4 regions of the Methylotenera sp. 1P/1 genome follow, and region 1 is predicted to be linked to each of the others. Evidence: predicted binding sites of a transcription regulator. Region 1 holds the regulator's gene; each other region holds the start of a gene.
The links. The regulator sigma-54, encoded in region 1, starts transcription at its own class of promoters, with help from an activator protein. The targets are predictions, from matches to a motif close to TGGCACNNTTCCTGCT.
Positions count from the first base shown of each region.

Region 1 (7,954 bases):
CGGACAAGGATTTAGCCACCACGCAAAGTCCGGTCGTGATTACGCAGGCGCCTAAAACCAAAGTCACTGCAGTAGGCATGGTGTTTGATAAAAAAAACCAAACCATGACTTTACTGAATAAAGTACGCGTGCACTATGAACGGCCTGTGCCAAAAAACAACCCCTTGGCAAAGCCAAACCAAGCAGTTAAGCCAAACCAAGCAGTTAAGCCGAATATCGACAAACGTATTAACAGCAAAACGAATAGTAAAACCAGCACCGCACGTACCAAACCAGCGGGTGTGAATAAGAAACCGTAGGGAGATTCAATGTTGAAACGTATTTACACCAGCGCATATTTACTTGGCTTACTGTGCCTGCCTTTACAGGCTTGGTCAGAGGCGGCAGACCGCGATAAGCCCATTGAGTTGGAAGCGGATACAGTCACTGTGAATGATGCAAAAAAAACCAGCACCTATACCGGCAACGTGATTTTGACCCAAGGCACATTGATCATCCATGCCGATAAACTAGTGGTACGCGAAGACAAAGAGGGCTTTCAGCACAGCACATCCACCGGTAACCCCACCACGTTTAAACAAAAACGTGAGGGCAAAGATGAATACATGGAAGGCAGTGCGCAACGTATTGAGTACGATGGCCGTATGGACAAAGTACAGCTTTATACCAAAGCCTGGGTCAAGCGTGGCGAAGACATTGTGCATGGTGATTTTATTAGTTACGACGCCAATGCCGAATATGCAGAAGTGATTGGCGGGGTAAAATCCAACACCGAAGGCGGCAATACTGGGCGTGTTAAAGCCATTATTCAACCCAAAAACAAACAACCTGCGGCCACGGCCCCTGCAAAAAATAGCACGAACACAGTACCAGTGAATAACTTAAGACTCAACAAGACACTTCAGCTTGGGTTGCAACCTAAAGAAGAGAATCAATAGTATTGAGTATTTATGAGTGAATTAATCGTCGAAAATTTAAGAAAATCGTATAGCACGCGTACCGTAGTGCAAGATATTTCGTTAAACATCCAAAGCGGTGAAATCATCGGCTTACTTGGCCCCAATGGCGCCGGCAAAACCACCAGCTTTTATATGATGGTAGGATTAGTGCCGTTAGATGCTGGCCGGATTTTGCTGAACAACAAAGATTTAAGCCGCCTGCCTATCCATAGCCGTGCGCGCATGGGGCTGTCTTATTTGCCGCAAGAACCTTCTATTTTCAGAAAAATGACCGTCACTGAGAACATCATGGCGGTGCTAGAGCTGCAAGACCTAACCGAAGAAGAGCGCGAGGCACAATTAGAATCTCTATTGCAAGAACTGCACATTGTGCATATTCGCAACAGCATGGCCGTCAGCTTGTCTGGCGGTGAACGCAGACGTGTAGAAATTGCACGTTGCCTAGCCACCAACCCAAGCTTTATTTTGTTAGATGAACCATTTGCCGGGATTGACCCGATTGCGGTACTGGATATTCAGAAAATTATCCGCTTTTTAAGCAGTAAAAATATTGGCATTCTCATTACAGACCACAATGTGCGTGAGACTTTAGGCATTTGTGATCGTGCCTATATTGTGAACGATGGGACTGTATTTGCCTCAGGTAGCCCAGATGAAATTGTAAAAGATGAAGCCGTACGCGAAGTGTATTTAGGCCGGGACTTTAGACTTTAACCACTTTGAATGCTATGAAACAAAACTTACAACTCCGCATCTCTCAAAACTTAGCGCTCACCCCGCAGCTGCAACAATCCATCCGGTTATTGCAGCTGTCTACACTGGAGCTCAACCAAGAGCTAGAAACCATCTTACAAGACAACCCATTGTTGGAGTTAGTCGATGGTGATGACGATGGTGGCGGCAGTGCAGAAGCCCCCAGCGCTGATAACAGCCAGGCCTCTAGCGAAGCTTCTGAGCAAGAGCAAGATGCCAATGTATTTGATAACGCCACCACCTCTGAAATTAGCGCGCCTGCTGAGAGCACGGCTGAACGTGACGATGAGTTAGCGCCCACTTCAGAAGAGTTCTCAGCACCTGAGTTTGAAGATGAATTTGATGAGTACGGCAGCACCAGCAACTGGGATGAAGGTGGACGCCAAAACAATTCGGACGATGATGACGGCGACTTTACCAGACAAGACACCGTTAGCATCAGCCTGCGCGATCACCTTGTGGGTCAACTGAAATTAGTGCCGCTGTCTGAACGTGACCAAACGCTGGTCTCTATTATGATTGATTGTATCAATGATGATGGTTACTTTGAGCAGTCGCTAGATGAGCTGGCAGATAGCCTGCCGCTCGAGCTTGAAATTGATATGCTTGAGCTTGAAACGGTGCTCAAGCTGATTCAAAACTTGGATCCTATTGGCGTAGGTGCACGTAACTTGCAAGAGTGCCTGTATTTGCAACTCAATGCACTAGATGCAGACACGCCCTACCTGAAACAAGCCATCGCCATTATTCAAGACCATTTACCGGTATTGGCTAACAAAGATTTTGGCAAGCTGCGCAAACTACTGAGTTGCGATGAAGCTACCTTAAAAGGCGCGCAGACGCTTATCAAACAACAAAACCCAAAACCGGGTAGCCAATTTGTGACTTTGTCGCACGATCATTACATTCAACATGATGTGATTGTGAAGAAGATCAAAGGCATTTGGGTCGCCACACTGAATGATGGCGTTATTCCAAAATTACGTATTAACCAACTATATGCGGATATTTTAAAACGCAACCGCGAAAATTCCGGGCAATATTTACAGAGCCAAATGCAAGAAGCCAAATGGATGATTAAAAACATTCAGCAGCGCTTCTCTACTATTTTGCGCGTTTCGCAAGCTATTGTAGATAGACAACGCAACTTTTTTGAGCATGGTGATATTGCCATGCGCCCATTGGTGCTGCGCGAGATTGCTGAAGAGTTAGAATTGCATGAATCCACCATTTCACGCGTGACTACGCATAAGTATATGCTCACTCCACGTGGTGTATATGAGCTTAAATATTTCTTTGGTAGCTCGGTAGCGACTGATGTGGGCGGCACGTGTTCTGCCACTGCGATTCGTGCGTTGATTAAACAGATGGTGGCCGAAGAAAACCCCAGAAAACCGCTTTCCGACAATCAAATTACGGATACGCTGGCCAACCAAGGCATTGTGGTGGCACGCCGTACCATTGCCAAATATCGTGAATCGCTCAATATCCCGCCTGCAAATTTGAGGAAATCACTGTAGGGTCACGCTAACGATTTGATTTAGCGCAAGTTTCCCTCAACTAAATTCCCATACAGGAAATTTTCTTACCGAATAGTGCAATTGGATAGTTGCAAGCCAACGCCAAAGTAGTAAACTGAAATTGTTCCGAGATGCTTTTTCTTCTTGGAGCAATTTCAAAAAGGAGCAAGTCATGAATTTACAATTAACTGGGCATCACTTAGAAATTACACCTGCGTTACGTGAGTACGTGCAAAGTAAACTCACGCGAATCAGCAATCACTTCGATCATGTGATTGATGTAAAGGTTACGATGTCTGTAGAAAAGCTCGCCCAAAAGGTTGAGGCTACACTGCATGTACCAGGCAACGATCTACACGCTGCTTGTGCCGATGAGAATATGTATAGCGCCATTGATATGCTGACGGACAAACTGGACCGTCAAGTGGTAAAACACAAAGAGAAACATGGCGATCATCACAAAACCAATGGTGCTGTGAAACATCAGAATGTTGACCAACACCAGCTTCCTAATTAATCTTTCTTTAATCTATGGCTCAAATTAACGTTGACGAGCTATTCACACAAATCCGCCGCAAGCTCAAACTACAATGGGTAGCAGGGCTTGAAGGCGGCAATAAAATACTCACCTCCGGTACTGTTACCAAACCATCCCTAGCACTTGTTGGCCACTTAAATTTTGTGCACCCTAACCGGGTACAGGTATTAGGCTGTGCTGAGATGGACTATTTACACAATCTCAGCATAATTGCCATGCAACAGGCGGTCAGTAATTTATTTGCGACTGACCTTGCCGCCGTGATAGTGGCCAATGGCGAAAAAGCGCCAGAGGAATTATTAAAAGCGGCTGATCGCTCGCAAACTCCGCTGTTCACCTCCCCCCTGCCCAGCCCACAGTTGATGGAGTTGCTCGGCCACTATTTGGCCATTGCGACCGCAGAATCGACCAGCTTGCACGGCGTGTTTATGGAGGTGCAAGGCTTTGGTGTACTGATTAAAGGCAATGCTGCCATTGGTAAGAGCGAGTTAGCGCTCGAATTGATCTCGCGCGGGCATCGCTTAGTGGCCGATGACATTGTAGATTTTTATCGTATTTCCCCAGAGCGGGTAGAAGGTCGCTGCCCAGAACTGTTGCAAGACTTTTTAGAAGTACGCGGTTTAGGCATACTCAATATTCGGGCATTATTTGGCGATAATGCAGTCAAGCCTACCAAGCCCTTAGATTTGATGATTCAATTGGAATTGGCTGATACGCTTAACCCACTTGCGCTAGACCGCCTAAATGCTAAAACACAGTATGAGCGCGTATTGGAAGTAGATATCAGCAAAGTGGTGATTCCCATTGCGGCAGGCCGCAACATTGCGGTTTTGGTGGAGGTAGCCGTGCGCAATCACATGCTATTATTACGCGGTATTAATGCAACGCAGCAATTTACCAAGCGTCAAAAGCAAATCATGCTAAAAGAAAGCAAGAAATCATAAATGCAACTGATTATTGTCACTGGGCTATCTGGCTCCGGCAAAACCATCGCTTTGCGCGTGCTCGAAGACAGCGGGTTTTATTGCATTGATAATTTACCTGCAACCTTGCTGCCACAAATCGCGCAACATTTAGATACTGACAGCCTGCGCAAAGCCAACAAGAAAGTGAAAGTGGCGATCAGCATTGATAGCCGCAGCGCCGCATTAAAAGCGTTACCCAACGCCATTACACAGTTGAAATCCGAGGGCATCGACGTCAGCGTCTTGTATTTAGACTCCACCTTAGAAAGCTTGGTAAAGCGCTTTTCTGAAACCAGACGCAAACACCCTCTCAGCAATGAAAAAGCAACGCTTGCAGAAAGCATTCTGGAAGAACGTGAGTTATTGGCGGGCCTCGCCAGTTTGGGTCACCATATCGACACCAGCAGCTTAAGTGCCAATGCGCTACGCAACCATATCCGTGATTGGATTGCCGAGCCCAACAGCGACATCAACAATAGTGTGGTGGTGCTGTTTGTTTCATTTGGGTTTAAGCACGGCATTCCGCTGGATGCGGATTTTGTGTTTGACGTACGCAGCTTACCCAATCCGCATTACGATCCGGAATTAAGACCACTGACCGGAAAAGATAAACCAATTCAGGCATTTCTTGAAAAAGAACGCATGGTGGTTGATATGTTAGGCGATATTCAGCAATATTTAGAAAAATGGCTACCTAGCTTTAATCAGGACAATCGCAGCTATCTCACGATTGGTATTGGTTGCACCGGTGGTCAGCATCGTTCGGTCTATTTTGTAGAGCAACTCAGCGCACACTTTAAGCAAGAGTACAAAGTCATCGTGCGCCATCGTGAGCTCAGTTAACGGAAATATTTTTTTGAAGGCTGCAACATGATTGGAATTTTGATTATTGCGCACGGCTCACTAGGTGAGAGTTTAATTCAATGCGCAAGCCATGTGATGGGCAAACGCCCTCATCAACTTGAATACCTTGCGGTTTCCATACAGGATGACCCATCCTCATTATTTTTCACGGCGCAAGCCATGGTAACCAAGCTGGATGAAGGCCAAGGCGTATTGGTATTGTCTGATATTTACGGCGCAACACCTTGCAATATGGTCACCAAATTGGTCAACCAAGAAGGCGTGGCTGGCGTAGCTGGGGTTAACCTACCGATGCTAGTGCGCGTACTGAACTACCGGCAAGAGTCTTTAGAAGTGTGCATAGACAAAGCCATTTCAGGCGGACGAGAAGGCGTTGTGCACTTTACTAAAGAAGGCTGTAACCATCTTACCCAACCAAAAACATAACCAAGAAAACATGCATTTATGATCAAAGAATCCATAGAGATTATTAACAAACTTGGCCTGCATGCGCGCGCCTCTACCAAATTTACCCAAACCGCCAGCCAATTTAAAAGCGAAGTATGGGTAGAAAAAAATGGCCGCCGTGTAAATGCAAAAAGCATCATGGGCGTGATGATGCTTGCAGCGGCTAAAGGGACTATTATTCAAATTGAAGCCAATGGTGAGGATGAAGTGGCAGCGATTAACGCCATTAAAACATTGATTAACAACTACTTTGGAGAGGGTGAGTAATTGCCTAGCTTTAGCATACACGGTGTTGGTGTTTCCAGTGGGATAGCGATTGGTCGCGCTCATTTGGTTTCCAACGCACTGCTGGAAGTGGTGCACTATCAGCTCACACCCAATCTGATCGACGATGAGATTAAACGCTTTAGCGAAGCTATTCAAACAGTTAAGCACGATTTAGAGCAGGTGCGCGCGCAGTTACCCAAAAATGCACCGGCAGAGTTGGCCGCATTCATCAGCACACACTTGGCCATGCTCAATGACAAATCCCTGTCCGAAGCGCCCAAAGACATTATCCGTAACGAGCAATGCAACGCGGAATGGGCCATCAAACAACAAATGGATGACATTGTTGAGCAATTTGATGCCATCGAAGACGCGTACTTACGTGAACGTAAACACGATGTGGTGCAAGTAGTTGAGCGCATTATCAAGGTATTGTTGGGTCACCCTAGCCAATCGCCTAGCCAGAGCAAAGAAAAGCAACAGCAGGAAAATGCGACTATTTTAGTAGCACATGATATTTCACCGGCAGATGCCATTCAATTTAAGCAACACCAATTTGCTGCTTTTATTACCGATGTAGGCGGCGTTACCTCGCATACCGCCATTTTGGCACGTAGCCTGAACATCCCATCCATTGTAGCGCTGCAACGCGCACGTGATCTGATTAACGATGGTGAAATCATCATTGTCGATGGCACCTTAGGTGTTGTCATCGTCAGCCCGAGCAAAGAAATACTGGCGGAATACGAACTCAAGCAAGACCAGTGGCAGCTTGAGCAACAAAAATTACAACGCATCAAATCCACCAAAGCGGTGACCATGGACGGCACTGGTATTGATCTGTATGCCAATATTGAAGTACCGGAGGACGTGATTACCGTCAAAGCATCTGGCGCTACTGGCATTGGCTTATACCGTACCGAGTTTTTGTTTATGAACCGTCGCGAAATGCCGGACGAGGAAGAGCAATTTACTGCCTACAAGCATGTGGCAGAAGCCATGCAAGGCATGCCGGTGACGATCCGTACACTGGACCTGGGTGCAGATAAACAGATGAACCCGGACACCGTTTCTAACTGTGCAAACCCTGCACTTGGCTTGCGTGCTGTACGTTTCTGTTTGTCTGAGCCACAAGTATTTCATACCCAGTTCCGCGCGCTATTACGCGCTTCGCACTATGGCAATATTAAGATATTGATTCCCATGCTCTCTAACTTGACTGAGCTACGCCAAAGCAAAATACTGCTTGAACGTGCAAAAGAGTCTCTGCGCAAAGAAGGCACGCCGTTTAATGAGCAAATCACGCTCGGCGGCATGATTGAAGTGCCTGCAGCTGCTATTAATGCCGATGCGTTTGCCAGAGAACTGGATTTTCTATCGATTGGTACCAACGACCTGATTCAGTACACATTGGCCATCGACCGTACCGATGACGCCGTGGCACATTTATATAATCCATTGCATCCGGCTGTGCTTAAACTCATCCAAATGACGATTCAAGCTGCCGAAAAATACAACATCGGCCTCTCAATCTGTGGCGAAATGGCGGGTGATATCAAACTGACTCGGCTACTGATTGGCATGGGCATGCGCCAGCTTTCTATGCACCCTTCCAATATTTTGAGTGTGAAGCAGCAAATC
Region 1 is NZ_ARWC01000001.1:2,168,840-2,176,793, reverse strand. It holds gene lptC (LPS export ABC transporter periplasmic protein LptC) at 1-299, shown strand, start outside; gene lptA (lipopolysaccharide transport periplasmic protein LptA) at 309-938, shown strand; gene lptB (LPS export ABC transporter ATP-binding protein) at 951-1,673, shown strand; gene A3Q3_RS0110445 (RNA polymerase factor sigma-54) at 1,688-3,232, shown strand; gene hpf (ribosome hibernation-promoting factor, HPF/YfiA family) at 3,405-3,749, shown strand; gene hprK (HPr(Ser) kinase/phosphatase) at 3,764-4,714, shown strand; gene rapZ (RNase adapter RapZ) at 4,715-5,578, shown strand; gene A3Q3_RS0110425 (PTS sugar transporter subunit IIA) at 5,606-6,025, shown strand; gene A3Q3_RS0110420 (HPr family phosphocarrier protein) at 6,044-6,313, shown strand; gene ptsP (phosphoenolpyruvate--protein phosphotransferase) at 6,314-7,954, shown strand, end outside.

Region 2 (7,954 bases), 1.3 Mb from region 1:
CCGCTAAGGTTTGATGCTTGAGTAAAGTCTGTATCCAGATCACCGCGGTACTAAATAACAAAATACCGGCTAATACTAACAAATCGTGCAAGTGCTGATGCCATAAATCTTTGGGGGCGATATGGCTTAACGTATCTACCACCTTACCCATCATGGCGAATAGCAATGCTTCAAACGCGCCAATCAAGGCGGTGAGCAACGTCATGCCCAAAATAAACGGCCGCATACCTTGCGTGCATGACCATACAAACGCCCAAAACTGCTTGGGCGGTGTACTGATGACCTGCTCAGGGAACGGGTTGACGAGATTTTCAAACCAACGAAACATATACTTACACTTAATTATTTGGGAATGGGTTATTTCAACGCGATCAAACACACGGCTTCTGCAGCAATCCCTTCACCACGGCCGGTAAAGCCTAACTTTTCTGTCGTGGTGGCTTTGATGTTGACTTGCTGGATAGCAATCGCACAATCCTCGGCAATATGTTGCTGCATTTGTGCCGTATGTTGGCTAAGCCTAGGCGCCTCACAAATCACTGTGGCATCAACATTGCCGACCACATAGCTATGACTATGCAACAAAGCCACAACATGCCTGAGCAGATTACGTGAATCAATGCCTTTGTAGCGCACATCACTAGGGGGAAAGTGTTTTCCGATGTCACCTAATGCTGCTGCTCCCAGCAACGCATCGCAGATCGCGTGCAATAAGACATCTGCATCAGAGTGGCCATCTAATCCACGCTCGTACGGAATATTCACGCCACCGATAATGCAGGGGCGACCCACCACTAAGGCATGCACGTCAAAACCGTGCCCAACTCTAAAAGGGATATTCATTTGGGTTATTTTCACTCAGTTATTAATGCATTAAGCACAGTGAGATCTTCGGGATAAGTGACTTTTAAATTCCGTAATGCGCCACGTACCAATTTAGGCTGTAGTCCAATCGATTCAATGGCTTGTGCTTCATCAGTAGGCACGCCATGAAAACTGGCTAAAGCATCTCTTAAAATTGCCAATTTAAACATTTGAGGTGTTTGTGCTTGCCAAAGTTGCTCGCGTGGGATAGTTTTTTGCGCACGTTGTGTCGCGTCAGCTAACTTCAAGGTATCCGCCAGAGGCAAAGCGAGTAACCCACCCACTTCATCGTCTCCCAAGCTCTCAATCAATAGGTTTAACATTGCTTGGTTGAGGCCAGGTCTTGCTGCATCGTGCACCAACACCCAATCCGTATCTTCAATTGACTTGATTGCATTTAAACCATTTAACACAGTCTCGGCCCGCGTTGTACCACCACATGTGTGTAAAGTCGTTTTTGAACCCAATGAGATGTCCAATGCTGCCCAATAACGATCATTGGGGCTTAGCAGCACATGTACTGACTGAATAGATGCAGATTGCTCAAAGGTATGAATCACATGCTGAATCAATGGCTTACCATTGAGCTTCAAGTATTGTTTTGGAACCTCTGCACCCATGCGAGCGCCGCTTCCCGCTGCAGGAATAATGGCATGAAATTTTGTCATGCCACATTTTAACATGCAGCCTAAGCAATAAGACTGGAATAACCAATCGTGTGACAATGTAATTGATACGTATTAAAAAAGGCGCTCTAGGCGCCTTTTTTAATTACTCACTAGAAATTACTCTAGGCCAACTTGCAATTACTCTTGGCCAATTTGATAGTTTTCATAGCTAACTTCAACAATTTTACCTGTTGTTGCGTCTACTTCTACTTTAATCTCCTCACCATCCGCTTCCAAAATATCAAACTCGTAAGAAGCTTTACCATCTGGCTCTAACTCATACTCTACTTCTACTACTTTGCCTGGATGTGCTGCCAATGCAGTGGCTTTCGCATCTGCTTCTGATACTTTAGCTAGAGCTGTGAATTTTGCATCATCCGCTTTTACTTCTTCTTCGATTTCAGTTATTTTGCCTGTTTTAGCATTGCACTCAATATCCCAGGCTTTACCGTCAGGTGTTTCAATATCAAACTCATACACGCCTGCTTTTTTCTCAGATTTGTATTCTACTTTGACAACTTTGCCATCATGTTTAGTCAGCGCTGCTTTTAAGCACTTACCTAAACTATCATAGCTTTTTGGGGTAAATGTCTCATGACCAGCGTTGGCAGTGGTAGCAAATGCAGCCGCCAATACTGCAGCACCGAGTGTTAAACGTAACATATTTCTCTCCTCTAGGATTTTACAAAAAACTTGCCTATATAGTATGAGACCAGCATTTAAAAGTTCAATAGGTAATTGATTCTTTTACATTTTTTTTACATATTTGGTTATATATAGCCAAAAAATAGAGCTAAAAATGTACTAAAAGCACCACCAACGTACATTATGTAAAAATTGTCTTACCTATGCCAACTTCATGAGGTCAACAAAAAAGCCCGCGATTGCGGGCTTTTTAGAAACAGATCAATGCATATTGCAATATATCTATACTGCAATTAATCCTCTGAGCGTGCAGGAATTTTATGGATACTTAAGTCTGCACCATCAAATTCAGCTTCCGCATCCATCCGAATGCCGACAAACTTTTTGAGTGACCCATACACAACAATCCCGCCAATCACTGCAACTGTGACACCTAGCAATGTGCCCGCCGCTTGCGAGGCAAAACTTACGCCGCCTAAGCCGCCCAATGCTTTGGCACCAAAAATACCAGCTGCCAAACCACCCCAAGCGCCACATAAACCGTGTAATGGCCACACACCGAGTACATCATCAATTTTGAGGCGATTTTGTGTTAGCGTAAATGCCCATACAAACAAGGCGCCAGCCACCAAGCCTGTGGCCAAAGCGCCCAACGGATGCATAATATCGGAGCCTGCGCACACCGCTACCAAGCCAGCTAATGGGCCATTGTGCACAAAACCCGGGTCATTCTTACCTAAAACCAATGCAGCCAATGTGCCGCCCACCAGTGCCATCAGCGAATTGACTGCAACCAAGCCGGAAATACCTTGTACCGCCTGCGCAGACATCACATTAAAGCCAAACCAGCCTACTGTTAAAATCCAAGCACCCAATGCTAAAAATGGAATGTTAGATGGCGGATACGCATGTAAGCGACCATCTTTGGCATAACGCCCAGTACGCGCGCCCAACAAAATCACTGCAGCCAGCGCAATCCAGCCACCCATGGCATGCACCACGACAGAGCCGGCAAAATCATGAAAATTGGCACCAAAGTTTGCTAATAGCCAATCTTGAATACCGTAATGCTTATTCCAAGCAATGCCTTCAAAGAAAGGATAGACAAAACCCACAACCAAGAAAGTGGCTGCAATTTGTGGGTTGAATTTAGCGCGTTCGGCAATCCCGCCAGAGACAATTGCAGGAATCGCTGCAGCGAATGTGAGCAAAAAGAAAAACTTCACTAAATCGTAACCATTTTTAGCTGCCAATACCTCAGCGCCACTATAAAAGCTGACACCATACGCCACGCTATAGCCAATAAAAAAATAGGCAATGGTAGAAATAGAAAAATCTACCATGATCTTGACCAAGGCATTGACCTGGTTTTTACTACGTACGGTGCCTACCTCTAAAAATGCAAAGCCAGCATGCATGGCAAGCACCATAATGGCCCCTAATAACACAAATAATACGTCGTTGGCTGTCACCAATCCCTCCATGACTATCTCCTTAAATCGTTATATGGATTATTTTTATTTGCATGACAGAAAGCAAAATGCACGCCAAAAGGCAGTGTATTGATTTTTAAAGACTATTTATTACGGGGGTTTATAATTTGCACAAAAAAAGTGCTATGCACTGTGCATTGCACAAAATATGTGCATATATTTGATTACAAGATACTCACTTTACTGACTTTGAGCACATGGTCTCTAGCATCCGGATTGCCAGACCAGAAGTTATAGAACTCTCGCACGACGACCAAAAACAGTTGTCGCGTTTTCTTAAGCTCAAACAAAGGTGTCGTTGCATCTACCGCGATACGGTATGCGTTTTTTTCGGTCAATGGCGCATCGCGCAGGCGTACTATTAATATTTTGGCAAATTTGATACGGACATCAATCGTTTCAGCATCCGCCACCTCATCGGTGAGCGCTTTGAGGTAGGATTTAATGGCCCAGCTTTCTGCCGTGGAAAATTTTTCCTGGTCGATATTCTTCCATAAGTCAGCCAAAGAAACTTCAGCAGGCATCCAATCTACCGGGTGTAAATCAAACCCGCCTTCTGAATTCAATTGGCTAATGGCTCTGATATCTGCCATCCAGAAAGGATAAAACTCACGTGCAATCACGAGATTGGCTGGCCAGTCTGCTGCTGCCTGCCCTTCCATCAGCTGTTCTAATGACTCTCGATAGACAGTGCCGGCAAGTTCTTTTCCTGCAAGATAAGGCGTCAATTGTGACAAGAATAGCTCTCGCTGAGAGATGCTTTTATCATCACCACCTTTACTTCTTAACAGCTTAAAATAAGCAGCTATTGCATCATCTTCGCGCGTTTTATTCATTTTTTGATGATAATTTGAGGATTGTTAGCTAATATAATTCAAGTGGGCAAATATTCAAATATATTCTTGCCGCTGTCTATACCCATATCAACATTATCATGCAGGGATTCTCTTGGAAATTGCTCTATTACTTATATTAATTGGCTGCGCCTGGTTTTGGCTAGATACCATTGCAAAGCGTGAGGCTGCGATTCAATATGGCCATACGTTAGCGCAACGGTTTCAACTACAACTACTAGACGAAACCGTCGCTTGCACCAAAATCAGCATCGCGCGTGATGCGCATGGCCATGCTCAATTTTTGCGCGTATATGCCTTTGAGCTCAACGCCAACGGTGCTGAGCGCATGCAATGCACGTTACAGCTGCTTGGCAAACACTTACATAGTTGGGATATTCCCCCATACCTGCAAACACTTCAATAACCATGTCGTCTTATGTGGGCCGCTTTGCCCCCTCTCCCACCGGGCCTTTGCATTTTGGTTCATTGGTAGCTGCGGTCGCTAGCTACTGCGATGCCAGAGCCAACCAAGGGCAATGGTTGGTGCGCATTGAAGACTTGGATAAACCAAGGGAAGTGAAAGGCGCAGCACAAGACATACTCCATTGCCTAGAAGCCTACGGATTCAGTTGGGATGGCGAAGTCATCTACCAAAGCAAGCAAACTGCGCATTATGCAATAGCGCTACAACAGCTCCAAACTTGGGTGTATCCATGTACATGTACCCGTAAGGAGATTGCAGACTCGTCCACCCGCCAAGGTATAGAAGGCTTTATTTACCCGGGCACTTGCTTGCATCACCCCATTAAGTCACAAGCACCTGTGGCTTGGCGTGTAAAAACACAAGATTTTGTAGATGACTTTCATGACAGTATTCAAGGTGCACTCCATCAGCAGCTTGCGACAGATGTTGGTGACTTTGTTTTAAAACGTGCAGATGGCTTGTTTGCTTATCAGTTGGCGGTAGTGGTAGACGATGCAATGCAGGGTGTAACACACGTGGTACGTGGTGCAGATTTGCTGTACTCCACATCTAGGCAACGCTATCTGCAACAGTTGCTGCAGTTGCCTACGCTAAACTATGCGCATATCCCGATTGTGATGAATGCTGATGGCGAGAAACTGAGTAAACAGACATTAGCACCTGCCATACTAGCCAACGATGCCAGCACGCAACTACTCAATGCGCTCGCCTTTCTGAAACAAACTCCTCCAGCCTCGCTACACAACGCCACGCTTGCGACTATTTGGGCATGGGCCATTGCACATTGGGATATTCACAAAATCACCGCCTAATAATATTTAGCACACTAACATTTAGCTAGCTATATTATTGATAATTATTCTCATTTTTATTACCATTCTAAAAATTGTAAAAAAAATCAATTAATTGTTAGGATTGTCAATGATACAAAGCGCTAACGCTTCTGAAGCTACACCAAACTTTCAACTTAAAAAGCTGAATAATGCTTTATACAACAACATTCACTTTGTGGTCGCATCTACCCTATGTTCATTTATTGCCAACACAGCCTTAGCAGAAGATGTCATAGAACTAGACACAATTACAGTGTCAGCTAAAAAAGATAACGACACAAAACCAGTACAAGGCTACAACGCCAAAAAAAGTTCTGCTTCTACTAGAACAGATACGGAATTACGTGATACACCCCAATCCATTACCGTGATTCCACAAGATTTAATTCAAGATCAATCGATTCAAAGCATTTCACAAGCCGTGCAATATGTGCCGGGTGTGCAAGCAGCTCAAGGCGAAGGTAACCGTGATGCATTGATCTTCCGTGGCAATGCCACGACTGGCGATTTTTTCTTAGATGGCTTGCGTGATGATGTGCAAACTTACCGCGACTTTTACAATATAGACCGCTTAGAGGTGTTAAAAGGCCCCAATGGCATGGCATTTGGACGTGGTGGTGCAGGCGGCGCAATTAATCGCGTGAGTAAGCAAGCTGGCTGGACACCGATTAGTGAATTGACTGCTAGTTACGGCGCGTATAACCAAAAACGTATTACCGGTGATTATGGCCAAGCCTTCAATGATGAAATCGCTTTCCGCATAAATGCTATGTATGAGAATTCAGACTCTTATCGTGATGGCGTGAATTTAGAGCGTTTTGGTGTGACGCCAACCGTGACGATACGCCCGGATGAAAATACAAAAATCATCGTTGGCATGGAGTATTTTAAAGACAAACGTGTGGCAGACCGTGGTGTACCTTCAGTGAATGGTCCTGGCAACTCAACATTGAAAAATCGCCCTTATAAAATCGGTGACTACGACACATTTTTTGGGAATGCCCATCTAAGCCCTACTGAAACTGAAACGGTCGCTTTCAATGCATCCATAGAACATGCTTTTGATAACGGCATCAGCGTTAAAAATAGTACACGCTACGCCAACTACAATAAATATTATCAAAACGTGTTTGCCAGAAACTCCGTGACCAACGCCGGTACTGTTCAATTTGGTGCTTACCTTGATGAGACAGATCGTGAAAACATCATCAACCAAACTGACTTAACATACAATGCAAAAACAGGCTCTGTTGAACACAAACTGTTATTCGGTATGGAGTTGGCAAAACAAGATACAACGAGCAAACGTTTTCAACCAACAGTGGGCTCAACCAATATTGCGACTGTAGTTTCCGCAAGCAATCCATATCTGCCTTCTGCCTCTTTTTCCGCTTTGGCAACCAACAGAAAAAGTGATGTGAGCGTAGCAGCCTTTTATTTGCAAGATCAAATCATTTTTAGCCCAAAATGGCAGGCGATTGTTGGCTTACGAAATGATAACTTTGATACGGACTTTACTAACTTATTAGACAATACCGAGATTAAAGTCAGTGATAATTTATTATCACCACGCGCGGGTCTGATTTTCAAGCCAGTAGAGGCTATCTCCATTTATACCAACTACAGCGTTTCATATGTGCCACGTGCTGGCGACCAATTAACCTCTTTAACGCCGAGCAATGCATCCTTCAAGCCAGAGAAATTTATCAACTATGAAGTGGGTGCGAAGTGGGATGTGAATCCGAGCTTAGCGCTAACGGCTGCGGTGTATAAATTGGAACGTGAGAATGTTTTAGTTGCTGATCCTAGTAACCCTGGCGCAAACTCTATTTTGGTTGATGGTCAAGAAACCAAAGGTATCGAGCTTGGGGTTTCTGGCGACATTACTGACAAATGGAGCGTATTTGGCGGTGTTACTTTTCAAAAAGGTGAGATTACCGAAACGCAAGCAAACACAACTGCAGCAAATGTCATTGCTAAAGGCGCAGAATTAGCACAAACGCCTGACCGCACCCTATCTCTATGGAACAAATATGAGATTAATGATGTGTGGGCGGTGGCTCTAGGTGTTGTCAGCACATCTGATCGCTATGCACAACTGCCAACCGTATCACAAAGCACAATATTGCCA
Region 2 is NZ_ARWC01000001.1:838,891-846,844, forward strand. It holds gene A3Q3_RS0103920 (ABC transporter ATP-binding protein) at 1-328, opposite strand, end outside; gene ispF (2-C-methyl-D-erythritol 2,4-cyclodiphosphate synthase) at 358-843, opposite strand; gene ispD (2-C-methyl-D-erythritol 4-phosphate cytidylyltransferase) at 855-1,532, opposite strand; gene A3Q3_RS0103935 (PepSY domain-containing protein) at 1,671-2,195, opposite strand; gene A3Q3_RS0103940 (ammonium transporter) at 2,471-3,661, opposite strand; gene A3Q3_RS0103945 (hypothetical protein) at 3,835-4,506, opposite strand; gene A3Q3_RS0103950 (DUF3301 domain-containing protein) at 4,619-4,930, shown strand; gene gluQRS (tRNA glutamyl-Q(34) synthetase GluQRS) at 4,933-5,802, shown strand; gene A3Q3_RS0103960 (TonB-dependent siderophore receptor) at 5,912-7,954, shown strand, end outside.
Region 2: A3Q3_RS0103940 (ammonium transporter) is a predicted target of sigma-54. The motif match lies at 3,712-3,727, and genes of this name have one in related genera.

Region 3 (7,954 bases), 1.0 Mb from region 1:
TGCAGAAGCCAACTTAAGACTGCTGGAAGACTTGCTGGCAAGAGAAGGCTTTCATCAAGTCATCAGCACTGCAGAATCCGCACGCGCTTTAGACTTGTTTAAAGCATTTGAGCCAGACCTTATTTTATTAGACTTAATGATGCCGGAGCTAGACGGCTATGCAGTATTAGAAATGCTGTCTCGCCATATCTCTAAAGATGAATACTTGCCGGTATTGGTATTGACTGCGGATGCAACTATTGGCGCCAAAAGAAAAGCGCTGGCGCTTGGCGCTAAAGATTTTCTGACCAAGCCGTTTGATAATATCGAAGCCATGCTAAGGGTATGGAATTTACTGGAAACGCGAATGCTGTATCGCCACTTAAAATCACTCAATACCGAGGTGCGACCTGTTCAACACGCACCGCAAGCACCTGAATCAGAGCAATAGACGGGGATAAGCGCTAGCCCCGCAACCAATGCATGTCTAGCGCGCTGGCTGCAACATGGCTACACGGCTCAACCCTTGTTGTACCTTGGCAGTTTTCTCTGCCAATTTTCCCAAATACTCCATGGCTTGGCTGTGCTGATGATTGAGTGCCAGCACTTGCTTAAAGTGTGCTTCTGCGCTGTCATAATCTTTGGTTGCATACTCTGCAGCAGCCAAATAGAACCAAGATTCTGCCGTATTGGGTTCGGTTTGCACCCATTGCGTAGCTACTTTTAATAAGGTGCTCCACTCTTGTGAGAGGTAAGGTTGTACCACCTGCATAAAATAAGGACGTTGCTTGATGTCCATCGCCCAAAAAGGTTTTTCACTTTTTGCACCTAATGCTTGTGCAGGTTTGCGCATCAAAGTTTGCACCCATTCCACTGGCATATAGTAGTAATACGCAGCATCGCCTCGGCTTTTGAGTGTAATGATACCAACCAAATTACCTGCATCATCAAAAGCACCGCCGCCACTTGCGCCCAATCTGAATGGAGTAGTAGCGCGAATAATCACACTGTCATCCATGGGAAACAAACCTTTCACCACGCCATACGTGTTAACTGGTGTTTTTGTTTCGTCCGGATAGCCGATAGTAAACAGTGAAGATTCGTATTCTAATGTTTTGCTGGCACCCATGTTGACAACAGGTGCATCTAGATTGTCTACAGTCAGCATGCACAAATCATGATGCCAATCTGCTTTGATTGCGGTAGCAGCATGTGGCTCACCATTCACAATCACAGACACATCGGTAGCATCAGTCACTACGTGGCAATTCGTAATCACTTCGTTTTTGGCAATGACCACTGCAGAGCCTAAACCTTGCTTACCATTAGGTAAATTAACAGTCACACGCAACACGCTAGCATTCAACGCACGCACCATATCATCTGCTGGCTTGGCCCATGCACTACCTGCTGCACATAGCAATAACAGTAGTATATTTAGTGTACCCAAGTAACGTTTCATCATTGCGCTTCCCTATCTGCAACCAAATCTGACTTCGTTTTTCAAATGTCAGGCCAAATGTCAGGTTTAGTGATGTAGTACAAACAATGTTGCTTTTAACGTTAGTTTTGCAATAAGTGTTCCAACTTGAAACCATATTCACCCATATGGCTGGGATGCGCCTATTGAAGCCACTTAGGTGGAATTTAACAGTTAGGCATTGGAAAATATTAAGTATTGAATCAAGCAGTTATGCACATTTTCAGTGCAAGGTAAATGCTGAATTGGTGCATGGGTATGAATTGCCAATACGCATAAAAAGGCCGCTAAGTAGCGGCCTTGAGGAGATACAACTATTTAAATTTGCTTAGAAGTTATATTGCAACTGCACACGTAATGCATCAGCATCAAACGTTTCGTAATCTTTTCTATTGGCAGTGTTACCGTTCACAAGATTCGTACGTTTCATTTTGTGGTATTCAGCACTAATTTCAACTTCTGGTGCAATTTGCCACTCAACGCCAGCTTCCCAATCATTCACATGGTTTTCAGGTGCATTGGTCTCAGCTTTGTTAAAGCCATCAAAGTATTGCCATTTAACAAAAGGAATAAACGTACCCCAGTTATTCCAGTTATCAATTTTATACATCGCCATCACATAACCACCATTGAGACTCTTTTCTTCAATGCGGTTTTGCGTAATATCTAAGCCTGGTGTTTTACCCCAGTTCCATTCAGCTTGTAAACCAAATGGTTGTGGATACATGATAAAGCTCACGCCTACACGCTCATCCGTAAAGCCGTTGCGGTATCTACCAGCCGCACCACCTTCAATGGTTGGCGTACTTCCAGATGTAGCACCAATCGCATTTCTGTTATAAGTACCTGTCGATGGTACATACTGACCATGGTAGCCCTGAATACTTGCTTCATAAATCTGACCAGATTCCGTTTTCCAAGGATAAGTGGCACGTGCTACAAAGTGGTAGTTATCATTGGTATCACGCGCGTTAGCACCTTGACCATTGTAGAAACCACCACCCAACATACCGTAGTTGCCTGAGTGTTTAAGTCCTTGCTTGCCAATTTCTTCAAACAAGGCTTGAATGTTTTGCGGGGTATAGTAGTAGAACACACCCAAGTCACGTTCATCTTTGACCGCACTATTCAATGCATCGTTACGGTCTGGTGTTAAACGGTTTGAACTTGATTGTAAGTTTTCAAAGCCGAAAGGCACTTTGGATTGACCAACACGGACACGGTGCACTTTGGTTGCATCAATATTAATATCGCCGTATGCGTCACGCAATTGTGCATAATTGAAACCGCCACCTGACGCACCCTGTGGGCTGCTGGCAAGGTCTGGCTGAATATAGTAACTTAAGTGATCGCCATAATCGCCATAGATAATCACGCGCGCACGACGGATCAATAAGTTTTTATCTGCACCACCTAATGAGCGGTCATCCCCCACAGAGCGGTCTGACCATAAGTTAACACCTTCATCACCGCCCAGCATTTTGGTCGCGCGTGTTTGTACATAACCGCGAATATTCACATGACTAGTCCAGTTTTTCTTTTCTTTTGTTTTTTGGACACTCATCTCTTCAGCACGGCCTTTGGTTAATAAAGCGCCTTCCTCTTCCGTCAAGACGCCTTTACTCACCAAGGCTTGTACTAAGTCACTAGTGGAGTCAGCAAGCGCATTCACGCTCATCAACGATGTACTTGCCAGCGCGATTGCTACCATGCCGCGTAACTTCAAATTCATTCAGATTCCCCTCTGATTAACGATCAATTTTTGATGAACGCATTTTGAGGGGGCAATATGACAAATTGATGACAAAGAGCTAATCAACGGACTAGTTTTGCACATTTACAACAAAAAAGCCGATGCACTATGATGCATCGGCTTTTGTTCTTACTACGCAGTCAAAAAATTAAGGGATTACTTAACTTTCCGCGCGCATATGCGGGAATAAAATCACATCACGAATACTTGGGCTATCGGTAATCAGCATGACTAAGCGGTCTATGCCAATACCACAGCCGCCCGTAGGTGGCATGCCATATTCCAAGGCACGAATAAAGTCCGCATCGTAATACATGGCTTCTGCATCTCCGGCTTCTTTTGCTTTCATCTGCGCATGGAAACGTGCTGCTTGGTCTTCTGCATCATTCAACTCGCTAAAGCCATTGGCCATTTCGCGCCCAGTAATAAATAGCTCAAAACGCTCGGTAATGTCTGGATTTTTATCTGAGGCTCTTGCCAGTGGCGATACTTCTACCGGGTAGTCAATAATATACGTCGGCTGCCACAATTGGCTTTCCGCGGTTGCTTCAAACAATGCTAATTGCAGCGCGCCCAAACCGGCATGGTCAAACGGTTTTGTACCGTGTTTTAATATTTCCGCACGTAAAAATGCTGTGTCATTTAATTGCTCTAGCGTGTATTGCGGTGCATATTTTTGAATTGCGCCGACGATGGTCAACCGCTCAAACGGCTTGCTTAAATCGACCTCTTTGCCGTCATAGCTTAATACCGCTGTACCGCGTGCCGCAATGGCCGCAGCGCGAATACATTGCTCGGTAAAGTCCATCAACCATTGATAGTCGGTATACGCTGCGTAAAACTCCATCATGGTGAATTCTGGATTATGGCGGACGCTTAAGCCTTCATTACGGAAGTTACGGTTGATTTCAAATACGCGCTCAAACCCACCCACCACTAAACGTTTTAAATACAACTCAGGCGCAATACGCATAAACATTTGCATGTCCAACGCGTTGTGATGCGTAATAAAAGGCTTAGCCGACGCGCCGCCAGGAATCGGATGCAACATCGGTGTTTCTACTTCTAAAAACTCGTTTTGAATCATAAAGTTGCGAATAGCAGACACCACTTTGCTACGCGCTTTAAATGTCTCACGCGTTTCTTCGCTGGTAATCAAATCCACATAGCGCTGGCGGTACTTGATTTCCTGATCTTGCAAGCCATGAAACTTCTCTGGTAGCGGACGCAAAGATTTAGTGAGCAGTTGAATCGCTGTCACGTGAATGGAAAGCTCGCCTGTTTTGGTCTTAAACAAACGACCAGTAGCCCCCATGATGTCGCCTAAATCCCAATGTTTAAAGCGCTCGTATAACTCCTCACCAACATCATCACGTGCTACATACAATTGAATACGACCGGTGGCATCTTGAATAGTAGCAAAGCTGGCTTTACCCATCACACGTTTGAGCATCATTCTGCCGGCGACAGTGGCTGGAATAGCTTGCGGGTCCAACGTTTCCTTATCAAAGCTATCGTACTGCGCATGCAACTGATTGGCTTTGTGTTGAGGCTTGAAATCATTGGGGAACACCGCTGTTTGGCTCGCCTGCGCTTCACTGCGCATGGTTTTTAATTTTTCGCGACGCTCGGCAATCACATGATTTTCATCTGCTAAATTGCTTTCAACTAGCGGCATTTTGTTTTCGTCAGAAGTTACTGGTTCACTCATGAAAGGGTCTCAACACTGTTTAGGTTAGCGCGTTAAACTTGGCGCAAATAAGCGCGTATTCTAACATTGATTGCTTTTTATTGCGTACGACCAATGCGACTTAGCCATGCGGCACTATAAATGTGCAATGTTGCTATTGCTGGGGCAAACCAATGGATTTTTCATGCCCATTAAATATGTAAATGATTGATTTATAGAATGTAAATTGATTGGTGCAGTTGTTGCTTAGTAATAAGCATTACGCTTATTCCGTGCAATGTTATGACTAACCTGTTCACAAAACAAAACCAGCAACTCAAAGAAAACATTCGCTATCTTGGGCGTGTACTCGGCCAAGTGATTATGCAGAAAGAAGGCGAAGATAAGTTTGATTTAATTGAGAACATTCGTAAGTCCGCAGTGAAGTTTCATCGTGAAAATGACCAGTACGCCTCGCTGCAATTAGAAAAATACCTGAAAGACCTGACGCCCGAGCAAACCATTTGCGTGGTGCGTGCATTTAGCTACTTTAAACATTTGGTGAATATTGCAGAGGATCTATACACCCAGCAACTGACTCGCCTGAATGAAGACAACCTAAGCCCGGGCATGTTGGCACATTCCGTGGATAAAATTACCCAACACCAACTCCCGTTTGACACCATTGATTCATTTTTTAAAGATGCGCTGGTTTCGCCAGTGTTAACGGCACACCCGACCGAGGTGCAACGTAAAAGCATTTTAGATATTGAGCACACATTGGCATTTTTGCTGGCCGAACGTGGCTCACTACTTTCAAAGAAAGAGTTAGAACGGAACCATTTATTGATAGAAGGCGCTATTTGCTCGCTCTGGCAAACTAGAATCCTGCGCTTTTCTAAACTCACTGTGGTCAACGAAATTGAGAATGCGCTGAGCTATTACGAGACCACTTTTCTCAAGGTGATTCCTGAAATTCTGCAAGATTTGGAACGTGAATTAAACACTCTCTACAAATCAGGTACCAATGCCAATTACACCTTGCCTAGCTTTCTCAACATGGGCAGCTGGATTGGCGGCGACCGTGACGGCAATCCTTTTGTCAATGGCACCACACTGCTACAAGCCATCCATTTACAAACGGCTGCTGTGTTTAAACACTACGTCAAAGAGTTTGATGCGCTGCGACGTGAGCTTGCCATTTCATCTCGCTTAATTAACATTGACGAGGCCGTACAGGCACTGGCCGTCCGTTCACGAGACCAATCACCGCATCGTCTGGATGAGCCTTACCGATTGGCGATCAATGGCATATTTGACAAACTATTGGTCACCGCTCAGCAGCTAGCACCGCAGGTAGAATTTAAGGACGTACCCACCAATGTTGCACCTTACCCAGATGCCGATGCACTATTGGCGGAGCTGGCGATACTGACGAACTCTCTGAAAGCCAACAAAGGCGAAAAGTTGGTCTATGCTCGTTTAGGCAAAATGACCAAAGCCATTGAAACTTTCGGCTTTCATTTAGCGACCATTGATATCCGCCAGTCTTCTGACGTGCATGAGGCCGTGATTAAAGAGTTGTTTCATAAAGCCGGCTATGACTTTAATTACGATGAGCTGACTGAAGACGAAAAAGTCAAAACACTGTTAGATGAGCTGAAGCAGCCACGCTTGCTGTTTTCAGCATTTCAACAATACTCAGAATTGGTGCACACCGAAATTGGTGTATTGAACCAAGCCCGCGAGATTCGCAAACGCTACGGTCAGCGCGCCATTCGCCAATACATTATTTCGCATACAGAAACACTTTCTGATTTACTAGAAGTAGCGCTGCTCCAAAAAGAGAGCGGCATGCTGCGTGGCATTTGGGGCTCACAAAAGATTCAAGTAGATTTAAATATTGTGCCGCTATTTGAAACCATTGCCGACTTGCGTCATGCACCACTCATCATGGGGCAATGGCTCAGTTTGCTGGGCATACGCCATGTATTGCGTTATCAAGGCAACGAACAAGAAATCATGCTGGGTTATTCTGACAGCAATAAAGACGGTGGCTTCTTAACTTCTAACTGGGAGCTCTACAAAGCTGAGATTTCCTTAGTCGAACTATTCAGCCAAGCCAAGATTAAGCTCCGTCTGTTCCATGGACGCGGCGGTACTGTTGGTCGCGGTGGCGGTCCAACTTATCAAGCCATCATGGCACAGCCACATGGCACGGTGGATGGGCAAATTCGACTGACCGAGCAAGGTGAAATCATTGCCAATAAATATGCAGACCCTAAGGTGGGCAGACAACATTTAGAAACCTTAATTGCCGCCACCATTGATGCGAGCTTGTTTCCGCTAGATGATTTAGAGGTACAGAAAAGGCGTGCGTTTGAGGGTGTGATGGAAGCGCTATCCACCACCGCCATGACCAGCTACCGCAGCCTAGTGTACGAAACCCCTGGTTTTGCCGACTATTTTTTTGCAGCAACACCGATTTCTGAAATTGCCGAGCTGAATCTGGGTAGCCGTCCTGCCGCGCGTAAATCTACCCGCAGAATTGAAGACTTACGCGCAATTCCATGGGGCTTCTCTTGGGGGCAATGTCGGTTACTATTACCGGGCTGGTTTGGCTTGGGCAGTGCTATTCACCAATACATTCATAGCGATGAATCTGGACAAGAAACGCGCATTCAAACGCTGAAAGAGATGTTGACCTATTGGCCGCTGTTTAAAACCCTGATTGCCAATGTAGACATGGTGCTGGCCAAAACTGATTTGGTGGTGGCCAGACATTACGCGCATCTGGTAGAGGATAAAGCATTACGTGAAAGTATTTTTAGCCGGATAGCACATGAATATCAGCTGACCACAGATGCGGTGAATTTGCTACAAGGTACCACTGAGCGCTTGAGTAGCAATCCCACCTTGGCTAACTCTATTCGCAACCGTCTGCCTTACTTAGATCCACTCAATCATCTACAGGTGGAATTGATTCAGCGCCATCGTCAAGGCGACACGGATGAGAAGCTCAAGCTCTCTATCCACCTCACCATTAATGGCATTGCAGCAGGCTTAAGAAATA
Region 3 is NZ_ARWC01000001.1:1,120,715-1,128,668, forward strand. It holds gene A3Q3_RS0105295 (response regulator) at 1-430, shown strand, start outside; gene A3Q3_RS0105300 (trypsin-like peptidase domain-containing protein) at 467-1,444, opposite strand; gene A3Q3_RS0105305 (porin) at 1,788-3,191, opposite strand; gene lysS (lysine--tRNA ligase) at 3,373-4,923, opposite strand; gene ppc (phosphoenolpyruvate carboxylase) at 5,185-7,954, shown strand, end outside.
Region 3: ppc (phosphoenolpyruvate carboxylase) is a predicted target of sigma-54. The motif match lies at 5,134-5,149, and genes of this name have one in related genera.

Region 4 (7,954 bases), 1.8 Mb from region 1:
GATACATGATAAGTACAACCACCAATTGCGCGACCACTCCAAGTATCCACCAAATCAAATACCAGTGGCGCTTGTACATCAATGGTTGGATGCAGGGCTGACCACGGACGCCAGGCACGGAAGCGAACACCCGCCACAAATTCCCCGGCAATGCCAGTAGGTTGTAACGGCAGCGGGCGACCATTACAGGTGACGATATGGCGACCATCGGTCATGCCACGCACACGCAGTTGCATACGCTCTACTGACGAATCCACATAACGCGCGGTACCACCACCACTCATTTCCTCGCCCAGCACATTCCAAGGCTCAATGGCTTGCCGTAGCTCCAGCTCAATACCATGATAAGCCACCGTGCCATAGCGCGGAAATCTAAACTCCACAAAAGGATCAAACCAGTGTTTTTCAAACTTGTAGCCAAATGCGCGTAAATCCGCCACGACATCGGCCATATCTTGCGCAACAAAGTGCGGCAACATCCAACGATCATGCAGCTCTGTGCCCCAGTGAATCAACTTACCTTGATAAGGTTCTTTCCAAAACCTTGCTACCAATGCACGCAGCAACAAGCTTTGCAGCAAGCTCATGCGTGCATGCGGTGGCATTTCAAATGCACGAAACTCAACCAAACCCAAGCGCCCAGTGGGCCCATCAGGCGAATAGAGTTTATCAATCGAAAATTCGGCGCGATGCGTATTGCCGGTTAAGTCCACCAATAAGTTGCGTAATAAACGGTCTACTAGCCAAGGCTTTTCACTTTCGGCCATGTCTGGCAATACCTTATCCATTTGCTGAAATGCAATGGAAAGCTCATATAAATTATCATCTCTGGCTTCATCTACGCGTGGTGATTGGCTGGTTGGACCAATAAAAGTACCCGAGAATAAATAAGACAGCGCTGGGTGGTTTTGCCAGTAAGTAATCAAGCTTTTGAGTACATCCGGGCGCCTTAACATCGGGCTATCCGCAGCGGTTACGCCACCCAATGTGGCATGATTACCGCCACCTGTACCTGTATGGCGGCCATCTAACATAAATTTCTCGGTGCCCAATCGCGCGAGCCTAGCCTCTTCGTATAGCACCGTCATTTTATCCACCAGCTCTTGCCAATTGGCAGAAGGATGAATATTCACCTCAATGACACCGGGGTCTGGCGTCACACTTAATACTTGGATACGCGCATCACGTGGCGGCGTATAGCCTTCAATCCACAGTTTCAATTTCAGTTTGGCCGCTGTATTCTCTACTGCAGTAGCCAACGCCAAATAGTCTTCCAAACGTGTGACTGGTGGCATAAATACATACAACCGGCCTGCACGTACTTGCACACAAAGTGCAGTATGAATCACTTCTTTGGGGAGTGGCTTTGCAGATTGATGCTTAACACTGACTGTTGGTTTAAGACTGCTTGCCTCATATTCCGCCAAAGACGCTAGCTCAACAAACGTATCCAGCGGAAACTCCGCTTCCATCTCCTTGGGTAGCTTCCATGGCAAAGAGCTTAACGGCAAGCGCAAACCCATTGGAGAGTCCCCACTAAGCAAATACAGATGCTCACGTTTGAGCGGCCATTTACTGGTGAGCCATTCCCCTGCCTTTTTAGTGTCAACTGGCTTAATCGGCATGACAAAACCAACCACCGCACCTAAATCAGTTTCTAACAATCGCGCTAAGCGACGACGCTCTTCACTGTCTTTCAAATTCGCTTCTAGCGGATCAATGTTTTCGGGCAGGTTTTGCTCAAAATTAATTTGCGACAATACATCTTCATAGGCGGGAATCAAGCACGCCTGTGGAAAATGTAACTCCATGGCCAAGTGCCGCGCAAAGAGCTCTGCTTCTTTAGCGGTGTAGCCATCTGCTACGCCTTCCTCGGAGAATAAACTAGCATCACGCCAAATAGGCTTGCCATCTACACGCCAATACATATTAATGGCCCAGCGTGGCAACGGTTCACCTGGATACCATTTGCCTTGCCCATAATGTAGCAAACCTCCTTTGGCAAAATGCGCTTTTAACTTCAATGCAAGCTTACCTGCCAACTCGCGCTTCTTTTCACCATGTGCCAGCGTATTCCACTCTGGGCCATCCATATCATCAATAGACACGAACGTAGGCTCACCGCCCTGCGTTAGCCTTACATCTTGCTTTTTAAGGTCAGTATCTACTTTTTTGCCAAGCCGATCGATCTTTGCCCAATCATCCTCGCTATAAGGCTTTGTTACACGCGGGTCTTCGTGAATGCGGGTAATCGTCATTTCATGCTGAAACGTCACTTCGGCAATATCGGTGAAGCCTGTTACCGGCGCAGCAGAAGATGGTACCGCGGTACACGCCAAAGGAATATGTCCCTCGCCCGCCATCAAGCCGGATGTAGGATCTAGGCCTATCCACCCTGCACCAGGCACATACACTTCGGCCCAAGCATGCAAGTCTGTAAAGTCCACGGTAGTACCACTGGGGCCATCTAACGCTTTGATATCAGCAGTGAGTTGAATGAGGTACCCAGACACAAAACGTGCTGCCAACCCTAAATTGCGTAAAATCTGCACCAGCAGCCACGCACTATCACGGCAGGAGCCAGTGCGCTTAGTCAAGGTTTCTTCTGGCGTTTGCACACCTGGCTCCATGCGCACCAAGTAACCAATGTCACGCTGCAAGTGTTGATTCAGTGCCACCAAGAAATTTGCAATGCCTAACTCCGGTTGCACAATGTCGCGTTTAGCTTGTGTAATCCATTCTGTTAGTAAAATGGATGTAGGTTCTGGCTTTAAATATGCACCAAGTTCGTACGCCTGTTGCTCTGTATAGTGAAATGGAAAATGCTCCGCGTACTTTTCTACAAAGAAATCAAATGGATTAATCACGGTCATGTCTGCCACTAAATCGACCGTAAAATCGAGCGCACGCACCTTTTCGGGGAATACGTACCGTGCAATGTAATTGCCGTAAGGGTCTTGCTGCCAATTCACAAAATGTTGCGACGGATTTACTGTAATGGAATAAGACAGTATGGGCGTACGTGCGTGTGCGGCTGGCTTTAAGCGAACTTCGTGGGGGGAGAGGCTAACAAGCCGGTCAAATTGATAACTGGTTTTATGATGTAATGCGACGCGAATTGCCACTTCATTCCCTCAACAGCTTAATTTAAAGATTGTTTTATGAATAGCAATGCAGGAACCATGCCAAAGCGCATATTCACTACAGCGACCACCACTGTCAGTGTAGCCCAAGCAAACCTTATGGGTAAAAAAAATGGCCCGATAAGGGCCATTTTTAAGAATTCTATTGTTTAGAATTCACAAGTTTGAATTCTAGGTGAATTAAGCTTTTTGAATGTTAGAAGCTTGTTTACCTTTTGGACCATCTGTCACGTCAAAACTAACGCGATCGTTTTCTTTCAAACTTTTGTAGCCGCTATCAACGATAGCTGAGAAATGTGCGAATAAATCGTCACCGCCTGCGTCAGGAGTAATGAAACCAAAACCTTTTGCATCATTAAACCACTTTACAATACCTGTTGCCATAATATTACTTTCTTACTTTAAAAAGGGAGGCACCCTGAAAGTTTTTACTTTCCAAAAAAAAAGAGTCATCAAGACTCATCAAATTAAAATTTAAAAACGCCTAATGCACCTTGTACGCCCTATATAAAACCGAGTCAAGCTTTATTTTAACTCTTTGCGATAATCTTCACATTAATGGTCTTATTGCAACAAATTTGCTATATAGAGGCATCAGGTCTATACTTCGCCCACTTTGAATGTGCATATAGCACATATTCACATAATATCCCTAAGTAGTGCTCAACAAACACTACAATTTGCTTGCAAGCTCCTCTGAGATTGTTGCGTAAAACGGGTCTCATTACAGATTGGAGTGCAGACATGGCTAAAGAAGAGCTGATTGAAATGAACGGCGTGGTCGATGAAATTTTACCCGACTCACGTTATCGCGTCACACTAGAAAACGGACATAAATTAATTGCGTATACCGGCGGAAAAATGAAGAAAAATCATATCCGCATTTTGGCCGGGGATAAAGTCACGCTAGAACTATCGCCTTACGATATCAATAACGGTCGCATTACCTTTAGACATATTGAATCCAAAGGTAGTTTTACACCGGTAAAACGACGCTCATATTAAAAACTGCGTTCAAACCTAGCAGAACCTTTTGCCAGCCATCGTGCTGGCTTTTTATTTTTAAAGCGTATAACTCACTATTATAATAGAGGCTTTGCTTAACTCTTAACTTTGGAAAGAACGCGTGGCGCATTTAGAAACAGATATATTGTTGGTAGGTGGTGGCATCATGAGTGCAACTTTAGGCACACTCTTTCATGCGCTTGACCCAAGCTTAACCATCACTATGGTAGAGCAGCTTGCCGATGTCGCCTTAGAAAGTTCTGATGCACTGAATAACGCAGGCACTGGCCACGCAGGGTATTGTGAGCTGAACTACACGCCACAAGCTGATGATGGCAGCATCGGCATTCAGCGCGCGCTCAATATCAATGCCGCCTTTGAGGTTTCACTGCAATATTGGGCACACTTGGTAGAAACAGGCGCACTCCCCTCACCCAACCGCTTTATGACCAAGACACCACACTTGAGCTTTGTTTGGGGTGAAAAGAATATTGCGTTTTTACGCCAACGGGTCGCCCAACTCAAGCAACATCATCTGTTTGCAGACATGCAATATTCAGAAACACCCGAACAACTGCAAGCATGGATGCCATTGATGATGGCCAATAGACATCATGGCGAATCACTGGCTGCCAGCTATATTGGACATGGCGCCGATATTGATTTTGGTGCACTCACACGCTATATGGTGAGATATCTGCAATCTAGCCCAAGCTTCACCTTACTCAAACAAACCAAAGTCAGCAACCTGACCAAAGTGAAAAATCGCGCCAAAGACAATACCTGGCATGTGCACTTGCAAGATTTGCAAACAAAACATAAACAAACTGTTAAAGCGAAATTCGTATTCTTAGGCGCGGGCGGCGGTGCATTACCCTTACTGCAAAAAGCCAATATTGACGAAAGTAAAGGCTATGGTGGGTTTCCGGTCAGCGGCCAATGGCTGATTTGCCACAATGAAGCCGTCATTGCACAGCATTACGCCAAAGTGTATGGCAAAGCTGCCGTGGGCGCGCCACCTATGTCGGTACCACATTTGGATACCCGTGTTATCAACGGCAAGCGTGCCTTATTGTTTGGGCCATTTGCAGGGTTCACTACCAAGTTTTTAAAAGGCGGCTCTAAGCTTGATTTAGCCAAATCGCTCAAGATGAACAACTTAAAAGCCATGATCAGTGTGGGCCGCCACAATATGGATTTAACCAAATACTTGATTAAAGAAACCAAGCAAACCCATGCGCAGCGCATGAACGCTTTACGTGATTTTCTACCGGATGCGAACGCTAGCGATTGGACCTTGGAAAATGCCGGGCAACGTGTGCAAATTATTAAAAACAGCGAAGAGAAATGGGGCAAGCTAGAGTTTGGTACCGAGATTGTTGCCGCTAAAGATGGCACCCTTGCTGCCCTACTCGGTGCATCACCCGGTGCATCTGTCAGCGTACAAGCTATGCTGGATGTACTCCAACGCTGTTTTAAAGACCGCGTTGCAGAAGCAGATTGGCAACACAAGCTGAAAGCTGCTATTCCATCTTACGGTGAATCGCTGGTTGACAATGCAGAGTTACTGAAACGGGTAAGACAACATACGCATCAAACGTTAGGTTTGATGTAATCGCCATATACACGCTACTTTTGCTAGCGTGTGACTAACCACCCAAGCACAAATAGGTTGATACCCACTGTTACCCAAAAGATCAGCCTGAACTCTCTTTTGACAGACTTATGGCGCAATATTGATTGCGCCAATATTGCCCCTGGCCAACCGCCCACCAATGCCAGCACATGCAAAGTGCTTTCTGGTATTCGCCAACGATTGCCTTTTGCTGCTGCTTTATCCATCGCATAAGCAATAAATGTCAGTGCCGCAATCACTGCATAGACTTTAACAATGAACATAGACTGCTGGCTTGTGAAGATAAACCAGCCCAAGCTAGCTAAAGAGACTATGATGAGTGCTCTGCGAAGCCAAATGTATTGCATATAACAAGTCCTTGATTAAGCGTTTAAATTACGCTGTCTGCGCACCTCGTATAAACACATACCGCTAGCCACACTAACATTCAAACTCTCAACAGAACCATACATTGGAATTGTCACCAACGCATCGCACGTTTCGGCCGTCAAGCGGCGAATGCCTTCACCTTCTGAGCCTAAAACGATGGCAATCGGGCCATCAAGCTTGGTATTGAGGAGCGTGCTAGGTGCATCCATGGTGGTACCGACTACAGTGACCCCTGCGTCTTTTAACTCACGCAAAGTACGCGCCAGATTCGTCACAGCAATAAATGGCACCGTCTCCGCTGCACCGCTGGCGACTTTTCTTACGGTTGCATTCAAGCCCACTGCACGGTCTTTCGGTGCAATCACGGCATGCACGCCCATGGCATCAGCCACACGTAGGCATGCACCTAAGTTATGCGGGTCTTCTACGCCATCCAGCACCAAGAAAAAAGGCGGCTCTTTGAGATCTGACTCTAAAATATCGTGAATGTCTTTATATGGAATCGGCGTATCCACTACACGTGCAATCACGCCTTGATGACGACCATTTAAACCTGCCATTCCATCTAAACGGCTGCGCTCTACTTGCATGACACGCACGCCGGCACTGTCTGCCATATTGAGCAAATCTTTCATACGTGCATCGACACGATCACGGTCGATCAAAATTTCTTGGATACTGGTGCTGTGTTGGCGCATGCGGCTTAATACCGCGTGGAAGCCAAATAAAATTCGGGACTCTGACATACTGCTTACTCACTTATTCATTCAATTAGAAAATACGTTCATTTAAAACAGATTAACGTTTAGGTTTGCCTTTATTTTTTTGATCTTTTAGGCGTTGTTTATGCTTTGCCGGAGGTTTGGTGGCTTTACCAGCACTAGGCTTTTGGTGTGCAGACTTAGCAGCATTGGGCTGCTTAGCCTTTGCGTTATTAGAGACACTACGCTCTTTTTTGGCCTGCTCTAAGGCACGTGTTGTTTTTGGTTTGCTTTCCACAACACGTTCCACCAATGGTTTGCTTACGCGTAATGTTTTTTTGCCAGACTCGCCTTCAGCGGTTGATTGGTTGCTTGGTATATCGCTTAGCGTGTCATCTATCACCTGTTTGGATTTACCGTTACTCAGCCCGCCATTACTCACTAGGGTAAAATCCATCTTGCTGGTTTCTAAATCTACGCGCGCGACTTTGATGGTGAGACGATCTCCCAAGCGGTAGCGCATCCCTGATCGTTCGCCCAGCATTTCGTGGCGTGCTTTATCGAACACAAAGTAATCATTGCCCAACTCTGTCACGTGTAACAAGCCTTCTACGTACACCTCATCTAACGCCACAAACAGACCAAAGCTGGTCACGCCAGCCACTGTACCTTCAAATACTTCACCAATCTTATCTTGCATGTAGAAGCATTTCAGCCAGTTCGTCACATCGCGTGTCGCATCATCTGCACGTCGCTCGGTCATGGAGCAATGTGTGCCCAAGCCATGCCAGTCTTTGGCGTTATATTTCTCACCATTCACCACCGCTTTAATCGCACGGTGAATCAATAAATCTGGGTAGCGTCGAATCGGCGAAGTGAAATGCGCATAGGCATCATATGCCAAGCCAAAATGGCCAGCGTTATCTGGGCTATACACAGCTTGCTGCATAGAGCGCAACATCACCGTTTGTAATAACTGTGCATCCGGACGCTCTTTAATGCGTGCCATGAGCTTACCGTAATCTTTAGCTTGTGGTTTTTCACCACCGCCTACACCAAATCCAAATTCACCCATAAACAGGCGCAATGCTTCCAACTTC
Region 4 is NZ_ARWC01000001.1:322,952-330,905, reverse strand. It holds gene A3Q3_RS0101525 (DUF2126 domain-containing protein) at 1-3,125, opposite strand, end outside; gene A3Q3_RS0101520 (cold-shock protein) at 3,324-3,527, opposite strand; gene infA (translation initiation factor IF-1) at 3,888-4,148, shown strand; gene mqo (malate dehydrogenase (quinone)) at 4,270-5,763, shown strand; gene A3Q3_RS0101505 (DUF1294 domain-containing protein) at 5,787-6,131, opposite strand; gene rlmB (23S rRNA (guanosine(2251)-2'-O)-methyltransferase RlmB) at 6,147-6,899, opposite strand; gene rnr (ribonuclease R) at 6,952-7,954, opposite strand, start outside.
Region 4: A3Q3_RS0101525 (DUF2126 domain-containing protein) is a predicted target of sigma-54. The motif match lies at 3,173-3,188, and genes of this name have one in related genera.